DNA from 2 places in the Thauera sp. SWB20 genome. Region 1 is predicted to be linked to the other one. Evidence: predicted binding sites of a transcription regulator. Region 1 holds the regulator's gene; the other holds the start of a gene.
What was found. The regulator sigma-54, encoded in region 1, starts transcription at its own class of promoters, with help from an activator protein. The targets are predictions, from matches to a motif close to TGGCACGCTTNCTGCTNA.

Region 1 (7,715 bases):
TAGCGCACGTGCGACTTGGCCATCTCGTCGTCGGTGAGGTCGAGCGCAGGCAGCTCGTGGCGCTCGAGCATCTCCACCAGGCGTCCGACCTCGCTGCGGTTGTGCACGGTGACGCCGACGAAGATGTGGGCGCGCTCGGCGTCGGCGTAGCGGTAGTTGAACTCGGTGATGTTGCGGTTGCCGAGCACGCTGATGAACTTGCGGAAGGAGCCCGGCTTCTCGGGGATGGTCACCGCGAGCACGGCCTCGCGCTGCTCGCCGAGCTCGGCGCGCTCGGCGACGAAGCGCAGGCGGTCGAAGTTCATGTTGGCCCCCGAGGCCACCGCCACCAGGCTCTTGTCGCGCAGCTTGTTGCGGCGGGCGTACTCCTTGGCGCCGGCGACGGCGAGCGCGCCGGCGGGCTCGAGGATGGAGCGGGTGTCCTCGAAGACGTCCTTGATCGCGGCGCAGATGGCGTCGTTGTCGACCACGATCATCTCGTCCACATACTGCTGGCACAGGCGGAAGGTCTCGGCACCGACCTCCTTGACGGCGGCGCCGTCGGCGAAGATGCCGACCTGCTCGAGCGCGATGCGCTTGCCCGCGGCGAGCGAGCGCGTCATCGCGTCGGCGTCCACCGCCTCGACGCCGATGATCTTCGTCTCCGGGCGCAGGCGCTTGATGTAGGCCGCCACGCCGGCGATCAGCCCGCCGCCGCCGACACAGCAGAACACCGCGTGGATCGGCTTCGGGTGCGCGCGCAGGATCTCCAGGCCCACCGTGCCCTGGCCTGCGATCACGTCGGGGTCGTCGAAGGGGTGGACGAAGGTGAGTTTCTCGCTCTTCTCGAGCTCGAGCGCGTGCGTGTAGGCGTCGGAATAGGATTCGCCTGCGAGCACGACCTCGCCGCCGCGCGCCTTGACCGCGTCGATCTTGATCTGCGGCGTGGTGCTCGGCATCACGATCACCGCGCGCACGCCCAGTCTGGCCGCCGACAGCGCCACGCCCTGGGCGTGGTTGCCCGCCGAGGCGCAGATCACGCCGCGCTTCAAGGCCTGCGGCGACAGGTTCGCCATCTTGTTGTAGGCGCCGCGGATCTTGAAGCTGAACACCGGCTGCATGTCCTCGCGCTTGAAGTAGATGCGGTTGTGCGTGCGCGCCGACAGGTTGGTGGCGAGGTCGAGCGGTGTCTCGACGGCGACGTCGTACACCTGCGCGTTGAGGATGCGTTCCAGGTAATCGGGAGTGGAGCTCATGGCCGGCCAGTAGGCTGCTGCAAAGCGATCGAGCGTAACAGCCGGCGGCGCCGTGCCGCAAGTGCGGGTGGCTCAGTCGGCGCGGTAGGCCTCTTCGGCGTGCAGCGCGCGCGCCTGGCGGTCGATGAATTCCTGGGTGGAGTCGATGCCGCGCAGCTTGAGGATGGTCGAGCGCACTGCGGCCTCGAGCAGCACCGCGAGGTTGCGTCCCGCGGCCACCGGCAGCACGACGCGGGCGACCTTCACGCCGAGGATGTCCTGCGTCTCCTGCTGCAGCGGCAGCCGGCAGGGGTCGTCGGGACCGGGTTGGCGGCGGTCGAGGTGGCAGATCAGGCGCAGGCGCATCTTCCGCCGGCACGCGGTCTCGCCGAAGATGGTGCGGATGTTGATCAGGCCGAGGCCGCGCACTTCGATGAAATCCTGCAGCATCTCGGGGCAGCGGCCCTCGAGCACCGTGGGCGCGATGCGCGACAGCTCGACCACGTCGTCGGCGACGAGGCCGTGGCCGCGCGAGATCAGCTCGAGGCCGAGCTCGGATTTGCCCGCGCCGGAATCGCCGGTGATCATCACGCCGAGCCCGAGCACGTCCATGAACACGCCGTGCAGCGAGACCTTCTCGGCGAGCTCGCGCGACAGGTAGAGGCGGAGCTGGTCGATCACGCTCGCCGAGGGGTGGCGCGCGGTGAACAGCGCGACGTCGTGCGCCTCGCAGATGCCGTGGAGGATGTTGGGGATCTCGCAGCCGTCGGCGACGATGATCGCGGGGGGGTGCGCCGAGAGGATCTCGTTGAGGTGGTGGGCGACCTTCTCGTTCGCCTGGCGTTGCGCCCACGCGAGCTCTGCGGCGCCGAGCACCTGTAGCCGGGTGGGGTGGATCAGGTTGAGGTGGCCGACGAGGTCGGCCGGCCAGATGCGCTCTTCGGCGACCGACAGACGGGCACCGATCGGTCCGCTGACGTGGACGAGGCTCAGGCTTTCGCGGTGCGCCTCATACAGCCGGGTCAGGCTGGTTTGCCGCATCGGCACCCCAATTCACGAACAGGCGGTGGATCTGTGCGGCATCCGTCGCGCCGTGCAGGGTCTCGCGGAACTCGCGGTCGCTGAACATCTGCGCGAGCTCGGACAGCAGCTGCAGATGGGTTTCGTTGGCCTGTTCGGGCACGAGCAGCACGAACAGCATGTCCACCGGACGGCCGTCGGGAGCATCGAACTGCACCGGGGTGGCCAGGCGCAGAAAAGCGCCGGCGGCGTCCTTGAGCCCCTTGATGCGGCCGTGCGGGATGGCGATGCCCTGGCCCAGTCCGGTCGAGCCGAGGCGTTCGCGGGTGAACAGGCTGTCGAACACGGTGCTGCGGGCGATGCCCTGGTTGTTCTCGAACAGCAGGCCGGCCTGTTCGAAGACGCGCTTCTTGCTGCTCGCGTCGAGATCGATCACCACGTTGGAAAGCGGCAGGAGTTGGGATATCAGGCTCATTCGCAGGTGGGCTCGCGCACTCTTCCGTCAGCTGCCGCCAGGGGGGCGGGAATCCGGTCCGGGGCGTGTGCGGCCGCGCTTCGTGAAAACGCGCGCATTATAACCACACCCCGGACGGGGAGCTTCAAGCCGGTCCTCAGGCCTCGGGGACCTGGTGCTTGAGCGACTCGTGGTTATGGTCGGACTGCTTCTGCTTGTACTTCTGAACCTGACGGTCGAGCTTGTCGGTCATCGCGTCGATCGCCGCGTAGAGGTCGGCGTCGTCCGCTTCGACGAAGAGGTCCTTGCCGCGCACGTGCAGCGTCACCTCGGCTTTCTGCTTGAGCTTTTCGACCGACAGGATGACGGTGACGCTGGTGACGTTGTCGAAATGGCGGATGACGCGATCGAGCTTGGAGGTCACGTATTCGCGGATGGCGGGGGTGACTTCGACGTGGCGCCCGGTGATGTTCAGATTCATGGATGACTCCTGTTGTTGTCAGAGGGATTTGCGCAGGCTGACCGGCGGGATGTTGAGGGACTCGCGGTACTTGGCGATCGTGCGCCTCGCCACGACGATTCCCTGTTGGCCGAGAATTTCGGCGATCTTGGCGTCGGACAGCGGCTTCTTGCTGTCCTCCGCGTCCACCAGCTGGCGAATCAGCGCACGAATCGCCGTGGAGGAAGCCGCACCGCCGGTGTCGGTCGCGACATGACTGCCGAAAAAATACTTGAGCTCGAAGACTCCGCGCGGCGTCGCCATGTACTTCTGCGTGGTGACGCGCGAGACGGTGGATTCGTGCAGCTCGAGCTGGTCTGCGATCTCCCTTAGGGTGAGTGGCCGCATCGCCACGTCCCCATGATCGAAGAACTGCCGTTGCTGGTCAACGATGGCCTGGGACACGCGCAGGATGGTGTCGAAGCGCTGCTGGACGTTCTTGATCAGCCAGCGCGCCTCCTGCAGCTGCCCGCCGAGGCCGCCGCCCTGTGCGCGGTTCTGCTGGAGCAGACTGGCGTACAGGCGGTTGATGCGCAGGCGGGGCATCGCTTCCTGGTTCAGGCTCACGGTCCATTGGCCGCGCAGCTTGCGCACGACGACGTCGGGCAGCACGTAGCGCGTCTCGGCGGTGGAGTAGCGCGAGCCGGGGTGGGGGTCGAGGCTGCAGATCAGGGCCTGCGCTTCGCGCAGACCCTCGTCGTCACAGCCGGTGAGCTTGCGGATACGGGCGAAGTTGCGCTCCGCGAGCAGTTCGAGGTGGCTGGTCACGATCTCGAGAGCGAGAGGGCGTATCGGGCACTCGGGCAAGGCCTGGAGCTGCAGGGCCAGACATTCCTGCGGGCTGCGCGCGCCGATCCCGGCCGGCTCGAGGCTCTGCACGTGGCGCAGGGCGATGGCGAGCTCGTCGAGATCGACCTCGGCGTCCTGCGGCAACAGCTCGAGGAGATCTTCCAGCGGCTGGTGCAGGTAGCCGTCGTCGTCGAGTGCCTCGATCAGGAAGCGCACCAGCGCGCGGTCGCGGTCGGACAGGGGCGAGAGGGCGACCTGCTGGTCGAGGTGTTCGCGCAGCGACACGCCGGCGGCCTGGATGTCCTGGTAGTCGCCGTCCTCGTCGTCCTCGCTGCGGCTGGACGCGCCCTGACCCACGTTGGACCAGTCGATGCCCTCGTCCTCGCTGCTGCCTTCGCCGCCCTCGTGCGTGATCGACTCGCCCGCCGGTTCGGCGGCGGGTTCCGGCGCGGCTTCGCGCTCGGGCGCGTTGCCCGGCGGCGGCGCGGGGGCGTAGTCGACGCCGCCGTCGCCATCCTCGCGCTCGAGCATGGGATTCTCGAGCAGCACGCGCTCGATCTCCTGGTTCAGCTCGATCGTAGACAGCTGCAGCAGCTTGATCGACTGCTGCAGCTGGGGCGTCAGCGTGAGGTGCTGGGAGAGCTTGAGCTGGAGGCTGGGTTTCATCGCGGTCGGCAGGAGGGCGGGCTCACAGGCGGAAGTGCTCGCCGAGGTAGACCTGGCGCACGCGCTCGTTCTCGATGATCTCGGTAGGTTCTCCGCTCGCCAGCACGCGACCTTCGCTGATGATGTAGGCGCGGTCGCAGATGCCCAAGGTCTCGCGCACGTTGTGGTCGGTGATCAGCACGCCGATGCCGCGCTCCTTGAGGAAGCGGATGATCTTCTGGATGTCGATGACCGCGATCGGATCGACCCCGGCGAAGGGCTCGTCGAGCAGGATCAGGCGCGGGTCGGTGGCGAGCGCGCGGGCGATCTCGCAGCGCCGGCGCTCCCCGCCCGAGAGCGAGATCGCGGTGTTGTCGCGCAGGTGATGGATGCCCAGTTCCATCAGCAGTTCCTCGAGCCGCTCCTCGATCTGGCGGCGTTCAAGCCCCTGGAGTTCGAGCACGGCGCGGATATTCTCGGCCACGCTGAGCTTGCGGAACACGCTCATCTCCTGCGGCAGGTAGGACAGGCCCAAGCGCGCGCGGGCGTGGATCGGCAGGTGGGTGAGGTCGGTGCCGTCGAGGGCGATCTGGCCGCCGTCGGCGCGCACTAGACCCACAATCATGTAGAAGCAGGTGGTCTTGCCGGCGCCGTTGGGACCGAGCAGGCCGACGACCTCGCCCGAGCCGACCTCGAAGCCGACGTCATGCACCACGGTGCGCGCCTTGTAGCGCTTTTGCAGGCCGGCGACCTTAAGCAGACTCATCGTAGGGCTCTTTCAGCAGCTTGCGGATCAGCTCGGGGGCGAAGCCCCGGGTTTGCAGGAAGCGCGCCTGGCGCGCCCATTCGCGTGCGTCGGCGGGTGGGGTGGCGAAGCGGCCGTGCAGCACCGCGCGCGCCCGCTCGATCTCGGATTCTACGCACTCGTCGGCGAGCGCCTCGTCGATCCGGTCACGGTCGATGCCTCGCCGCACGAGCTCGTTGCGCAATCGTGCGGTGCCGAAGCGCGCCGCCTTGCCGCGCACGAAGGCCTCGGCGTAGCGCTCGTCGGACTGCAGGCCGAGCTCGCGCATGCGCTCGAGCACCGCTTCGATCTCGGCCGGCTCGCCATGGGGTGCGAGCTTGCGCGCAAGTTCGGCGCGCGAGTGGTCGCGCCGGGCGAGATGGCGGAGCGCACGTTCGCGCAGGCTCGGCTCGCCCATGTCGGTGCCGACGGGGTCAGGCCTCGGCCGGCGCCGGGGCGGACGCGGCGGCGGGCGGCAGCTCGGGCAGGCCGACCGCGACCCGCACCTTGTTCTCGATCTCGCGGGCCAGCACCGGGTTGGCGCGCAGGAACTCGCGCGAGTTGTCCTTGCCCTGGCCGATCTTGTCGCCCTTGTAGGCGTACCAGGCGCCCGACTTGTCGACGATCTTGTGCTCGACGCCGAGGTCGATGATCTCGCCTTCGCGCGAGATGCCCTCGCCGTAAAGGATGTCGAAGTGGGCTTCCTTGAACGGTGGCGAGACCTTGTTCTTGACCACCTTGACGCGGGTCTCGGAGCCGACCACCTCGTCACCCTTCTTGATCGTGCCGGTGCGGCGGATGTCCATGCGCACCGAGGCGTAGAACTTGAGCGCGTTGCCGCCGGTGGTGGTCTCCGGGCTGCCGAACATCACGCCGATCTTCATGCGGATCTGGTTGATGAAGATCACCAGGGTATTGGTGCGCTTGATGTTGGCGGTGAGCTTGCGCAGTGCCTGCGACATCAGGCGGGCCTGCAGGCCGGGGAGCTGGTCGCCCATCTCGCCCTCGATCTCGGCCTTGGGGGTGAGCGCGGCGACCGAGTCGATGACCACGATGTCCACGCCGCCCGAGCGCACCAGCATGTCGGCGATCTCGAGCGCCTGTTCGCCGGTGTCGGGCTGCGAGATCAGCAGATCCTCGATGTCGACGCCGAGTTTTTCCGCGTAGCCGACGTCGAGCGCGTGCTCGGCGTCGATGAAGGCCGCGGTGCCGCCGAGCTTCTGCATCTCGGCGATGACCTGCAGGGTGAGCGTGGTCTTGCCGGAGGATTCGGGGCCGTAGATCTCGACCACCCGACCGCGCGGCAGACCGCCGAGCCCGAGCGCGATGTCGAGTCCGAGCGAGCCGGTGGAGACGGTCTGGATGTCGCGCTCGATGCTGCCGTCGCCCATGCGCATGATCGAACCCTTGCCGAACTGCTTTTCGATCTGCGACAGCGCCGCGGAGAGGGCTTTGGCCTTGTTTTCGTCCATGGAAGTGCGTCCTGTTTGATTGCCTGATTATGGCACAAAGATTGCAGACATGCGGGGTGCAGGCCTGATGCCGTAAGTGTAGAGCCTGTATGCAATTACAGCAAACATGTCATGCGGATTTCCGGCGCGGGGCTGCGTCCGGCGAAGTGGCGAGGGTGGCGGTTCGGATTTCCCGGCCCCGTGCGCCCTGCGCCCCTCAGACGCAGCGTTCGAGTACGCCTTGCAGGGCGAGGATCACCGTCTGCCGGCGCACCGCGGCGCGGTCGCCGTCGAGATGGACGGTGACGACCCCGGTGGGGCCGTCGCGCCGTGCCCAAGCGAGGCAGACCGTGCCGACCGGCTTGGCGGGGCTGCCTCCACCCGGTCCCGCGACCCCGGACACGGCCACCGCGAGGTCGGCGCGGCTGCGGTCGAGCGCGCCCGCGGCCATTTCGCTCACGGTGGCTTCGCTGACCGCGCCGTGCGTCTCCAGCGTCGCGGCGCGCACGCCGAGCATGTCAGCCTTGGCGTCGTTCGAGTAGGTCACGAAGCCGCGGTCGAACCAGCCCGAGCTGCCGGCGATCGCGGTGACGGCCTCGGCGATCCAGCCGCCGGTGCAGGACTCCGCGGTGGCCAGCCACAGCCTGCGGTTGGCGAGGGCTTCGCCCACCCTGCGCGCGAGGGCGTCGAGTTCGTGATCGGTCATGGTCTCAGCTCCCCAGCAGGTGGACCAGCACCGCGAGCGCCAGCAGGGTGTAGCCGGCGGCGACGAGGTCGTCGAACATGACCCCGAAGCCGCCCTTGAAGCTGCGGTCGGCCCAGCGCACCGGAGGCGGTTTGACGATGTCGAAGAAGCGGA
Region 2 (7,715 bases), on a different contig from region 1:
CGGCGCAGCCGCGTCGAGTTCGAAGCGCTTGTCCACCGCGTTGAAGGTGTACTTCAGGGCGGGCAGGCCGAGCTCGGTGCCGGCCGCCGCACTGCCGCGGCTGAGCAGCCCGGATTGCTCGATCCGCAGCGAGCTGCCGTCGCCCCTGGTCGGACTGGCCAGCACCGGCGCCGCCGCCGCGACGGCGCGCGGGTCCCGGTTCGCCACCTCGATCGCCCCCGCGGTGTAACGGGTGGGATAGACGAAGGCCGGCTCGGTCAGGGTGCTCCGCGCGCCGGTAAAGACGAGCCCCTGCGCCCGGATGGTGGTCGAACCGTCCGCCTCGGTCACGAGCTGCATCTGCGCGGCGGGCACGGCGTTGCCCGTGGCGAGGTCGGTGAGCTGGAAGGCCGCGCCGTCGTAGCGCAGCGAGTAGTCGCTGCCGGTGAGCGAGGAGACCTGCCCGGGGTCGATCCGGACGCTCAGGCCGCTGTCCGACGGATCGACGCGCACCCCGCCGATCTTGAAGAAATCTCCCCCCAGCCGGCCTTCCAGGTCGAGGCCGAGCGCGTGCTGGCTATTGAACTCGGTCGCCAGCGTGGTCGCCAGCAAGCCGAGGCTGCGCTGCGCCGAGGCCGTGCCCTCGCGGCGCGCCGCCAGCAGGCCGCCGAGCGTGCCACCACCGACGAGGCTCTCGGCGAGCGGCTCCACCGCCCCCGAGTTGGCGCGCACCGTGATCATCGAGCGCCCGTTCTCGTCGAGCTGGTCGCCCAGTTCGAGCTGCTTGGCGCGATTGCCCATGACCAGGCTCTGCCCCGAACCGATGAAGACCGACGTCGAACCGTCGCGCTGCTCCACCGTGCTCACCTTGACCAGGCGGTTGAGCTCGGCGATCGCTTGGTCGCGCTGGTCGAGCAGGTCGTTGGCGGCCGAACCGGCGCCGCCGGTGCGCGAGATCACCATGCGCTCGTTGAGCTCGGCGATCGCGGCGGCGTAGCCGTTGATGCTCTCCAGCGTGCTGCGCATCTCGGTCTCGACGCCTTCCGCGATCTCCGAGATACGCCCGTCCAGGGTGCGGAAGCGCGCCGACAGGGTATCGCCGCTGGAGAGCAGCGCCTGGCGCGCGGCCACGTTGGTCGGGTTGGAGGTGACGTTCTGCAGCGCACCGAAAAATTCGTTGAGCGCGGGCGTGAGGCCGGTGTCGGCGTCGGCGAGCACGTTGTCGAGCTGGCTGATGAACTGGCTGTAGGCGGCGTATTCCGCACGCCGGCTGTCGGCGCTCAGCACCTGGCCCTCGAGCAGCTGGCTGTAACTGCGCGCCACGCCGGTGACGCCGGTACCGGTGCCGAAGAAGGCGCCGCCGCTGTATTGCGGGTCGCGCGCTTCCTGGGTGACGGTCTGGCGATGGAAGCCCGGCGTCGCCGCGTTGGCGATGTTGTGGCTGGTGGTGTTGAGGTAGGCCTGGGAGGCGCTGAGCCCGGTCAGTCCGATATTGAGCAAGGACGCCATGATGTTTCCCTGATGCGCTGGTTCGAGCCTCTACATGCAAGATCCTTGCCAGCGCTCGATACGCACCTCGACCGCCGGTCCTCAGCCCGCCATTGCCAGCGCACTGCGCAAGGTATTGCCGCCGATGATGCGGGTGAGCTTGTCGGCATACATCGGGTCGGTGGCGTAGCCGGCGTCCTGCAGGCCGCGCGCGAAGGCCGCCGCGTCGGTCTGGCCGAGCACGCCGGCGTAGCGCGGGCTGCGCGTCATCAGCTGGGCATAGTCGCGGAAGGACTCGGCATACGAGCCGTAGGAACGGAAGTGCGCAGCCTCGGTGTAGGCCTGGCCGTCGGCGTATTCGGTGACCTCGCGCGCGACGGTACGCCCCGACCACGCACTGCCGGCCTTGATGTTGAAGAGGTTGTGGCTCGGGCTGCCGTCCTCGTGACGCAACTGCTTCTGTCCCCAGCCGGTCTCGAGCGCCGCCTGGGCGACCATGAATTCGGCCGGGATGCCGGTGCGGCGGCTGGCTTCCTGCGCGTGCGGCCACACCTCGGTGACGAAGTCCTGCGCGGACTTCGACACCTCCCCGCCGGCATCGCGCGCGCTGCGCACCGCGGCGTCGAGGCGGGTCTGCAGCGCAGCGCGCTCGTACACCGACAGCGCGGAGAACTCCCCTGCGGTCGCGGCGGCGCCCAGCGCGGGCACGCGCGCCTCGGCCGGCAAGGCGGCAAGGCGCGGGGCGGCAGCACTTTCCGCATCGCGCGCGAGCACGGCAGGAATTGCCGGGCGGCGACGCACGTCGGCAAGGTCGAAGCCGGTCTTGCCGGCCTCGCCTGCCGCGTCGGGCCGCACCGCAGCATTGCCGCCAAGCTGGCGGTAGAGCATCTCGGACAGGCCGGTGCCGCCCGACTGCGACATCTCCAGTGCCATCTGCTGGTCGAGCATGCCCTGCCAGGAGCGCGTCTGCTCGCTGTCCATCATGCCGTTCTGGCCGGTGGTCGCACGCATGGACTTCATGACCATCTGCAGGAAGAGCCCCTCGAACTGCCTGGCCGCGGCGCGCAAGGCCGCGTCCGAGCCGCCCTCGCTGCGCGCCAGGCGCTTCAGGTCGCCGAGCGAATTGGGATCGAGCGCGTTGAGCTGGACGCCCTTGTTCATGGCAACTTCCTCAGATGACCTCGAGTTCGGCGCGCAGCGCGCCGGCCGCCTTCATGGCCTGCAGGATGCTGACCAGGTCCATCGGCTTGGCGCCCAGGGTGTTGAGCGCCTTCACCACGTCGGCGAGGTTGGCGCCGCCGCGCACGTTGAAGAGCGCACCGCCCTCCTGGGCGACGTCGACCTGGCCGCGCTGGGTGACCACCGTCTGTCCGCCCGAGAGCGGCGGCGGCTGGCTGACCTGGGTCTCGATATTGACCGTGACCGTGAGGTTGCCGTGGGCGACCGCACAGTTCTGCAGCGTCACGCGCTGGTTCATGACCACCGAGCCGGTGCGCGAGTTGACGATGACCTTGGCGGCCTGCTGCACCGGCGTGACCTCGAGGTTCTCGATGTGGCCGAGGAAGGCGACGCGCGCGCTGGAGTCGGTCGGTGCGCGCACCTGGATGCTGCGCCCGTCGAGCGCGCTCGCCGCGCCCGGATAGACCAGGTTGATCGCATCGACGACCCGGCGCGCGGTGCCGAAGTCGGCGTCGTTGAGTTCGAACAGCACCGCGTCGCCCTGGCCGAGTGCGGTCGGGACCGCGCGCTCGACGGTCGCGCCGCCCGGGATGCGTCCGGCCGACAGGTGATTGATGACCAGCGAGGCGCCCCCGCCTTGCGCGCCCGCGCCGCCGACCGCCATGTTGCCCTGGGCAATGGCATAGACCTGACCGTCGGCACCCTTGAGCGGCGTCATCACCAGAGTGCCGCCGCGCAGGCTCTTGGCGTTGCCGATCGAGGACACGGTGACGTCGATCGCCTGCCCGGGACGGGCGAAGGCCGGCAGGTTGGCGGTGACCATCACCGCGGCGACGTTCTTCAACTGCAGGTTGGTGCCGGGCGGCAGGCTCACGCCGAGGTTGCCGAGCATGTTGACGATGCTCTGCACGGTGAAGGGGGTCTGCGTGGTCTGGTCGCCCGAACCGTCCAGGCCGACGACCAGCCCGTAGCCGACGAGCTGGTTGTCGCGCACGCCGGCCACCGAGGCGAGGTCCTTGATGCGCTCGGCCGCGGCGTACGCCTGCGCCGGATGCAAGATCAGCACGGCGAGGGAGACGACCGCGGCGCGCAGCAGAAGGGAGGCGAGACAGGACATGGCGCGGCCCTCAGAACGGCATGATCGCCACGAAGAAGCGCTGCAGCCAGCCCATGGTGTTGGACTCGTCGATGAAGCCGCTGCCGCGGTACTCGATGCGCGCATCCGCCACCTGGGTCGACTGCACGGTGTTGGCGGTGGTGACGGTGTTCGGGTTGATCACGCCCGAGAAGCGGATGAACTCGTTGCCCTGGTTGATCGCCACCATCTTCTCGCCCGACACCAGCAGGTTGCCGTTGGGGTAGACGTCGATCACGGTGACCGTGATCGTGCCGTTGAAGACGTTGTTGGCCGCGGCCGCGCCCTTGCCGTTGAAGTCGGACTCGGCATCGGCCTCGAGCTCCAGGCCGTTCAGGCCGCTCAAGGGCAGGCGGTTGATGGGGCCGATGCCGGCGCTCATGTTGCCGTTGCGGGTGGCGTTGGCGTTGGCGCTCTTCTCCGCGGTGTTGCGCTCGACCAGGTTGATCGTGATCGTGTCGCCGATGCGGCGCGCGCGCCGGTCCTCGAACAAGGGGCGTGCCTGCACGGTCTGGTAGATCGCGCCATTGGCGGGCAGCGCGGTCGCCATCGCCTCGGGGCGCACGCTCATCGGCTGATGCACCGCAGACGGCGGGGTGGTCTGGATCGCGGCGCAGCCCGACAGCAGCGCGAGCAGGCCGACGGCGATCGAATGCCTGGCGAGCTTCATCGTGCGCCTCACAGCTGGGTCAGCCGGCCGAGCATCTGGTCGGAGGTCGAGATCGCGCGCGAGTTGAGCTCGTAGGCGCGCTGGGTCACGATCATGCTCACGAGCTCCTCGGCGACGTTGACGTTGGAGACCTCGACATAGCCCTGGTTGAGCACGCCCGCGCCGTTGGTGCCCGGCTGGGTGGGCGTGGCCACGCCGCTCGAGGCGGTCTCGTAGAACAGGTTCTCGCCCGCGGCCTGCAGGCCGCCCGAGTTGATGAAGGTGGCGAGCTGGATGGCGCCGATTTCCACCGGCGCGGTCTGCCCGGCCTGCAGCACGCTGACCGTGCCGTCCTTGCCGATGGTGATCGAGAGCGCGTCGGCGGGGATGTTGATGTTGTCGGCCAGGGTGTAACCGCTGGCGGTGACGACGTTGCCCTGACTGTCGAGCTGGAAAGCGCCGTCACGGGTGTAGGCGGTGGTGCCATCGGGCATGGCGACCTGGAAAAAGCCGTTGCCCTGCACCGCGACGTCGAGCGAGCCACCGGTCTGCTGCAATGTGCCCTGGGTGAAGATGCGCTCGGTCGCCACCGGCTTGACGCCGGTACCGATCTGCAGGCCGCTGGAGATCTGCGTCTGCTGGGTCGACTGTGCGCCAGGCTGGCGGATGGTCTGGTAGAGCAGGTCCTCGAAGATCGCACGCTGACGCTTGAAGCCGTTCGTGGAGACGTTGGCCAGGTTGTTGGAGATCACGTCCAGCGAGGTTTGCTGGGCATCCAGCCCGGTACGGGCGGTCCACAGGGAGCGGATCATGATGGGTTCCTTTGCCTTGCGTTGCCGGGGCGGCAGGATTTGCCGTGCGGGGTTGGAATACCCAGCTGAAATTGCCGCCGTGCTGCCGCTTTTTCGATGGGATCAGTCTAGGCCGGTGCCGTCACCGACCATCCTGCGATAAGCAACGCAAAAACCGTGCTAATCGAAGCGGCCGGGTGCGCAAAAAAGGCCGGGCGCCCCACGCTACCCGGCCCGCGCAGCCCGGCTCGGCGGGGAGCGCGCCTCGATCAGCCCTGGCCGCCGATGACCCGCGCGGCCGAGCGGTCGTTCTGCTCGGCGGTCGACAGCATGCGGGTCTGCATCTCGAACTGACGGGCAAGCGAAATCATCTGCACCATCTGGTCGACCACGTTGACGTTGCTGCCCTCGAGATAGCCCCCGGCGACGCGCACATTGGGATCGACCGGCGCGGGCGCCCCGCCCTGCAGGCGGAAGAGGCCGTCGTCGCCACGCACCAGCTGCGCCTCGGGCGGATTCACCAGCTTGAGCTGCGCGACCACGTTGACCACACCCGGCTGATCGGGCTGCAAGGCCGAGACTGAACCGTCGACACCGATGGTGATCTCGTTGTCGGGCGGGATCGTGACCGGCCCGCCGTCGCCCAGCACCGGCCTGCCGTCGCGCGTCTGCAGGACGCCGTTGGCGCTCACCGCGAGGCTGCCGTTGCGGGTGTAGGCCTCGCTGCCGTCCGGCATCTGCACCGCCAGCCAGCCTTTGCCGGCGAGCGCGACGTCGAAGGGCCGGCCGGTGAACTGCAGCGGCCCCTCGGTGAAGTCGTTGGCGACGCTGGCGTCGACCGTGAAGGCGCGCGTGCGCAGCGCCTCGGTCTGCACCTCGACCGCGCGCAGCTTGTGCAACTCTGCGCGGAAACCCGTGGCGTCGACGTTGGCGAGGTTGTGCGCGACCGCCGCCTGCTGGTCCATGGTGCCCTTGGCGCCGGTCATCGCGGTGTAGATCAGGCGGTCCATCGCTGGCCTCTCGTGTCAGGCAGGTTTCAGGATCAGCGCAGGTTCACCAGGGTCTGCAGGACCTGGTCCTGCGCCTTGATGGATTGCGCGTTGGCCTGGTAGTTGCGCTGCTGCACGATCATCTGCACCAGCTCGTTGGTGAGCTCCACGTTGGCGTCCTCGATCATGCCCGCCGAGACCACGCCCGCGACCCCTTCGCCGGCCTTGGACGGCGCAGTGAGGCCGGATTCGGTGGTCGCTTCCCAGAAGTTGTTGCCGATCGACAGCAGCGCGTTCGGATTGCGGAAGGTCTGCAGCGCGAGCTGGGCGAGTTCGCGCGTCTCGCCATTGGTGTAGCGACCGGTCACGATGCCGTCCCGCCCCACGCTGACTCCGGCGAGCTCGCCGCCGGTGTAGCCGTCCTGGGTGAGCTCGGTGATCAGGTAGGAGCCACCGATCTGGCGCATGTCGCTGAAATCGACGTGGAAACGGATGCGGTCCGCACCCGGCGTGTAGGAAGCCGGGATCGCCAGCGGATTCGCAGCCGTCGGCCCGACGATGGGCGTGTTCACCGTACCCTTCTCGTTGAAGGTCAGGCTCCAGATCACGCTCGGGTCCTCGATCGAGCCATCGGTCCCGACCCCCAAGGGATAGCCGCCGTCCACGCTGGTGAAGACCTTCCAGGTGTTCTCGTTCGTGTTGACCGGATCGTTCGGGGTCGGGGTCACCTTGGCGAAGTAGTAGGTGAGCTCGTGCGACTTCCCGAGGCTGTCGTACGCCTTGATCGAGGTCGAGAAATTGTAGGTGCGCGCGTCCTGCCAGTTCTCGCCCGCAGGGAGCGGAAACGTGAAGGTCGAGCCGAACAGCTGTGGGTAGCGCTGGGCTGCGCTCAGGTCGTTCGCATCGAGGTTTCCGCCGATCTCCACCCGGCTGGTCGGCATGGGCTGGGAACCGACGATCGGCACCTGGACGTCCTTGAGGCCGCCGATCGGCGTGGGCAGGGCGCCCGGGGTGACCGGACTCTGGAAGCCCTTGAGCCTTTCGCCGGTGGGGGTGCGGATGAAACCCTCCTTGTCGAGCTCGAACTGGCCGTTGCGGGTATACACGTCCGGGCCGTTTTCGCGGCTGACCACGAAGAAGCCGTCGCCGTTGATCGCCAGGTCGAGCGGGTTGTTGGTGGTGGTGAGGTTGCCCTGGGTGAAGGTCTGCCGCACCGCACCGAGCGTGGCGCCCACACCCACCTGCTTGCCCGAGATCGAGCCGGTCAGCGAGGCCGCAAAGACGTCCGAGAAGATCGCGGAGCCGGTCTTGAAGCCGATCGTGTTGGTGTTGGCGACGTTGTTGGAGATGATGTCCAGGGCCTTGGAGGAAACGCTCAGGCCGCTCAAACCTTGCTGGAAAGACATGATCGAGGCTCCGGATCAGAGAATCTGCTTGATGTCGTCGTACTTGAAGATGCCGAGCGAGCCGACCTGGAAGTCGGTACCCGAGGCGCCGCGGATCAC

Region 2: flgG (flagellar basal-body rod protein FlgG) is a predicted target of sigma-54. The motif match lies at 5,387-5,404, and genes of this name have one in related genera.

Annotation. Positions count from the first base shown of each region.
Region 1 is NZ_JTDM01000019.1:101,674-109,388, forward strand. It holds gene ilvA (threonine ammonia-lyase, biosynthetic) at 1-1,235, opposite strand, end outside; gene hprK (HPr(Ser) kinase/phosphatase) at 1,308-2,255, opposite strand; gene ptsN (PTS IIA-like nitrogen regulatory protein PtsN) at 2,224-2,709, opposite strand; gene hpf (ribosome hibernation-promoting factor, HPF/YfiA family) at 2,846-3,169, opposite strand; gene PO78_RS12320 (RNA polymerase factor sigma-54) at 3,188-4,642, opposite strand; gene lptB (LPS export ABC transporter ATP-binding protein) at 4,665-5,387, opposite strand; gene recX (recombination regulator RecX) at 5,374-5,823, opposite strand; gene recA (recombinase RecA) at 5,840-6,877, opposite strand; gene pncC (nicotinamide-nucleotide amidase) at 7,074-7,562, opposite strand; gene PO78_RS12345 (phosphatidylglycerophosphatase A family protein) at 7,567-7,715, opposite strand, start outside.
Region 2 is NZ_JTDM01000021.1:632,303-640,017, forward strand. It holds gene flgK (flagellar hook-associated protein FlgK) at 1-1,488, opposite strand, end outside; gene flgJ (flagellar assembly peptidoglycan hydrolase FlgJ) at 1,570-2,628, opposite strand; gene PO78_RS20195 (flagellar basal body P-ring protein FlgI) at 2,639-3,763, opposite strand; gene PO78_RS20200 (flagellar basal body L-ring protein FlgH) at 3,774-4,451, opposite strand; gene flgG (flagellar basal-body rod protein FlgG) at 4,460-5,242, opposite strand; gene flgF (flagellar basal-body rod protein FlgF) at 5,491-6,231, opposite strand; gene flgE (flagellar hook protein FlgE) at 6,264-7,616, opposite strand; gene PO78_RS20220 (flagellar hook assembly protein FlgD) at 7,632-7,715, opposite strand, start outside.